Regions from separate parts of the Streptomyces sp. NPDC097640 genome, predicted to be linked through region 2. Evidence: riboswitches for the same ligand, from Rfam matches in the RefSeq annotation. Region 2 holds a riboswitch; the other holds the start of a gene.
What was found. Region 2 has a riboswitch for glycine ahead of gcvP (aminomethyl-transferring glycine dehydrogenase). Riboswitches for the same ligand answer to the same signal wherever they lie in the genome.
Positions count from the first base shown of each region.

Region 1 (2,443 bases), on a different contig from region 2:
GCCGCCCCACCGCGCGGCGGTGCCGTCCGAAGGCGTAGCGAGAGACCGCACGGCCGCGCGCGGCCTGCCCCTCCAGGGCCACCGCGGCCTCCACGTCCAGCAGCACCATGTGCAGCCGGCGGCCGGTGCGCCGGGCGTCGCGGGCCAGCCAGCGGCGCACCCAGGAGAGGGTGCCGCAGTCGTGCACCACGACGCTGGCGCCCGAGCGCAGCGCCCGGCGCAGCCCGGCGTAGTGGGCGTAGCGCACCAGCGGGCGGTAGAGGGCGTACGGCAGCCAGCGGGGCAGCCGCCGCTCCCAGCGCTCGCGGGCGTCCTGTGAGTCCACCCGCAGCACCGGGCCGCCGGACTGGTCGAGGCCGGGCACGGCCTGGCCGATCATGGTGCTCTTGCCGCTGCCGGGCAGGCCGGAGGCGACCACCATGTCCCCGGTGCGGTAGCGCAGCTCGCGCGCGCCGAGTCCGGGTCTGGACCCGCGGCCGGGTCCGGGCCCGGGCCCGGGCCCGGGCCCGGCCGCGCCGCCGCCGTCGCCCCCGTCGCCGTCGCCGTCGCCGTCGCCGTCGACAACGCCGCCGCCACCGCGCAGGTCGTGCACCGCCGCCCGGCGCCCCGGTCTGATCACGCCTCCGGTCGCGCCTCCGGTTGGCGCCGCGCCCTGCGTCACCGGCAGGGGCCCACATGTCGTCCCGTACGTACCCTGCCCCTGCACCGTGATCGTCCTCCTAGGTCGGTCACTGCGGCTCTTCACCGAAGAGTGTCAAGAAAAGGTAATGTCCTTCAAGGTGGTCTTCCTGTGGGACGGACTTTCATGCCTTGTGAACCGGGGTGGGCGGCGGCGCGGGGCGAGCGGGTCTTCCCTTCTCGGGCGTACGTGCGATGATGTTGCGCGCAACTCCATACAGGCCGCTTGAATCCGCGCGGGAGAGTCCTCGGCCACCGGCAGCAGTGCCGGCCGTCCGGGGCGCCGAAGGAGCAAGTCCTCCCTTGAATCTCTCAGGCCCCGATACCGCGCGGGCGAGGCAGATCTGAAAAGCGAGCCGCTGGCGTGGCTCCACCCACGGTGCAAGCCGGACCGCTCTCCGCGACGACGTCTCCGACGCCGGCCGGGAGAAGGGGTCACGGCGAACCTCTCAGGTTCCGATGACAGATGGGGAGGACTCGTCCTCGTCGTCCTCGTCGCCGTCCCGCCCTGGAGCCAGCCCCATGACCGACGCCCCGTCCCCCTCGTCTCCCCTCTCCGCCTCGTCCCCCCCGTCCGCGCCTCGCCGTACCGCGCTGGACGCGACGCACCGCGCGCTCGGCGCCACCATGACCGACTTCGCGGGCTGGGAGATGCCGCTGCGCTACGGAAGCGAGCGCGACGAGCACACCGCGGTGCGCACCCGCGCCGGCCTCTTCGACCTCTCCCATATGGGCGAGATCACACTCACCGGGCCACAGGCCGCCGCCGCCCTGGACCGGGCGCTGGTGGGCCATCTGTCGGCGCTCGCCGTCGGCCGGGCCCGCTACACCATGATCTGCGACGCCGAGGGCGGCATCCTGGACGACCTGATCGTCTACCGCCTCGGTGACCAGGAGTTCCTGGTGGTCGCCAACGCCTCGAACGCCCAGGTGGTGCTGGACGCGCTGACCGAGCGCGCCGCGGGCCTGGACGCGGCCGTGCGGGACGACCGGGACGCCTATGCGCTGATCGCCGTCCAGGGGCCGGCCGCGGCCACGATCCTGAGCGGCCTGACCGACGCCGATCTGGACGGCCTCAAGTACTACGCGGGCCTGCCGGGCACGGTCGCGGGCGTCCCGGCGCTGATCGCCCGCACCGGCTACACCGGCGAGGACGGCTTCGAGCTGTTCGTCGCGCCGAAGGACGCCGAGCGGCTGTGGCAGGCGCTGACCGAGGCGGGCGCCCCGGCCGGGCTGATCGCGTGCGGTCTTTCCTGCCGGGACACGCTGCGCCTGGAGGCCGGGATGCCGCTGTACGGGCATGAGCTGACCCGCGGGACCACGCCGTTCGACGCGGGGCTCGGCCGGGTGGTGAAGTTCGGCAAGCCCGGTGACTTCACCGGGCGCGCGGCCCTGGAGACGGCGGCGCGGCAGGCCGAGACCGCCCCGCCGCGGGCGCTGGTCGGCCTGGTCGCGGCGGGCCGCCGGGTCCCGCGCGCGGGGTACGCGGTCGTCGGCGCGGACGGCACGGTGATCGGCGAGGTCACCTCGGGCGCGCCCTCGCCCACCCTCGGGAAGCCGATCGCGATGGCGTACGTGGACGCCGGGCACGCCGCGCCGGGCACCGCGGGGGTGTCGGTGGACATCCGGGGCACCCATGAGCCGTACGAGGTCGTGGCCCTCCCCTTCTACAAGCGGCGCTGAGCGCCCGTCGCGGCCGCCGCCGCTCTTGCCGCCTGTCCCACCAGGCAAGACCCGTTTCCCAAGCACTCCCCCGTATCCAGGA
Region 1 is NZ_JBEOSB010000007.1:93,384-95,826, forward strand. Features, by position in the region: gene ABTY62_RS12745 (AAA family ATPase) at 1-619, opposite strand, end outside; glycine riboswitch at 906-1,016, shown strand; gene gcvT (glycine cleavage system aminomethyltransferase GcvT) at 1,201-2,361, shown strand.
Region 1: it holds a riboswitch for glycine, as region 2 does, so the genes downstream of both, gcvT (glycine cleavage system aminomethyltransferase GcvT) here and gcvP (aminomethyl-transferring glycine dehydrogenase) in region 2, are expected to answer to the same signal.

Region 2 (2,443 bases):
TCACGGCGAGCAGGACCTGGGCGGTGCAGATGTTGCTGGTGGCCTTCTCGCGGCGGATGTGCTGCTCGCGGGTCTGAAGGGCCAGGCGGTACGCCTTGTCGCCGTCGGCGTCGACGGAGACGCCCACCAGGCGGCCGGGCAGGCTGCGGGCGTAGGCCTCGCGGACGGCCATGAACCCGGCGTGCGGGCCGCCGAAGCCCATCGGCACCCCGAACCGCTGGCTGTTGCCGACCGCGATGTCGGCGCCCAGCTCGCCGGGCGAGGTGAGGAGGGTGAGGGCGAGCAGATCGGCGGCGACGGTGACCACGGCGCCGAGCTCATGGGCCCGCTCGATGACCGGGCGCGGGTCGCGCACGGCGCCGGAGGCGCCCGGGTACTGGAGCAGCACGCCGAACACGCCGCGCTCGGCCACCTCGGCCGGTATGCCCGCCGAGAGGTCGGCGACGACCACCTCGACGCCGGTGGGCTCGGCGCGGGTCCGGATGACCGCGACGGTCTGCGGCAGGGTGTCGGCGTCGATCAGGAACACGCCCTGCTTGACCTTGCCCACCCGCCGCGACAGCGCCATGGCCTCGGCGGCGGCGGTGGCCTCGTCCAGCAGCGAGGCGCCGGCCGTGGGCAGCCCGGTGAGGTCGGCGACGACGGTCTGGAAGTTGAGCAGCGCCTCCAGCCGGCCCTGGGAGATCTCCGGCTGGTAGGGCGTGTACGCGGTGTACCAGGCGGGGCTCTCGAGCACATTGCGCAGGATCACCGGCGGGGTGAACGTGCCGTAGTAGCCGAGGCCGATCATCGGGGCGAGCAGCTGGTTGCGCTCGGCCAGGCCGCGCAGCTCGGCCAGCACTTCGGCCTCGGTGCGGGCCGGGGGCAGCCCCAGCCCCTCGGTGCTCTTGATGACGTCGGGCACGGCGGCCTGGGTGAGTTCGTCGAGCGAGCCGAAGCCGACCTGCGCGAGCATCTTGGCCTGGGCCTCGGCATCGGGTCCGATATGGCGCTGCTCAAACGGAGTACCGCGTTCCAGCTCGGTCAGCGAGGTGCGGTTGGCAGTCATCTGCGAGGCCTCCTGGTCTGTACGACCGACGAGGGGCACCACGACGCGGGGTGCCCGAACGGCCTCCCCCTCTGTCATCTCAACCTGAGAGCTTCACCGGTCCGCGGGTGGCGATCCGGCTTTCACCGTCGGTGAGGAGGGGTTCCGGTGCTGTACTCGCCCGTGACCCACCCTGCTTTCCAGAGTGACCTCACCCGCACGGTACGTGTGCCTGAGAGTTTCCGGGGAGGATTTGCTCCTTCGGCGCCTCCGACGACATCGTCGAAGAGCTCTCCCGCACGGGGTCTGCAGCCACCGTCAGCCTACCAGCGAGCCTGCCGCCAGGGGTTTTGGGCGAGCGCTCGAGTGGACGGGCACGGAATTGTGGCTTTTCTTAGGTATCACGGCATTGACGATGAAACAGTCACCTATGGGAGAGAGTGTGCAGACCGACATCGATCCGCGGACCCTCATCGGCCGAAAGGCCTTGGACCGCGACGGCGCGAAGATCGGTACCGTGGACGAGGTCTACCTCGACGACGCGACCGGCGAGCCGGAGTGGGCCGCGGTACGCACCGGGCTGTTCAGCCGGGACGTGTTCGTGCCACTCGAACCGAGCGAGATCGTCGACGACACGCTGCGGGTGCCGTACGAGCGGGCGCTGATCAAGGACGCGCCGGACTTCGGAGTCGGCCGCCATCTGTCGCCCGAGCAGGAGTTGCAGCTCTACCACCACTACGGTCTCGACGTGAGCGGCTGACCCCGGCCCGGGCCCTGGCCCTGGTTTTCGGCCGGGTCGGCCTCGGGGGCGTCGGTCGGCTGGCCCTCGGGGGCGTCGCTCACGGCGGGCCGGACCAGCGGCAGCGGCTCGCCCGGCTCCAACGCCGGGTCGTCGACCGCGAACGTCCGCACCCGGCCCGGCCGCGACCAGGGCTCCTCGAACCGCACGGTCACCCGGCCGACCCCGCTGCCCTGCACCCACCCCGCCCCGTACTCGGCGTGTCGCACATCGAGGCCGGGCAGCCAGCGGCGCGGCCTGGCGGTGTCGTCGGGCTCGTCGCTCCCCTCCAGGACCGCCGGCGCGGCCTCGGGTGTCCCTCCGGCCTCCCGCGCCCCCTCCGCGGCCTCCTGTGCCTCGTGGGCGGCCTGCGCGGCCTGGGCGAACAGATCCTCCTGGGTGTAGTCCGCCAGACCGCTCACGCCCACTCCCAGCAGCCGCACCCCCGCCGTGGTGTCCACGCCCTCCAGCAGCCGCGCCGCGGCCTCCCGCACCACCGCGGGGTCGTCCGTCGGCCCGCGCAGCGTCTCGGACCGGGTCAGCGTGGAGAAGTCGTAACGCCGCACCTTCAGCACGACCGTGCGCCCCGAGCGGCCGGCCCCGCGCAGCCGCCGCACACACCGCTCGGCGAGCCGCGC
Region 2 is NZ_JBEOSB010000022.1:192,608-195,050, forward strand. Features, by position in the region: gene gcvP (aminomethyl-transferring glycine dehydrogenase) at 1-1,048, opposite strand, end outside; glycine riboswitch at 1,110-1,237, opposite strand; glycine riboswitch at 1,238-1,335, opposite strand; gene ABTY62_RS31150 (PRC-barrel domain-containing protein) at 1,458-1,787, shown strand; gene ABTY62_RS31155 (DNA polymerase IV) at 1,763-2,443, opposite strand, start outside.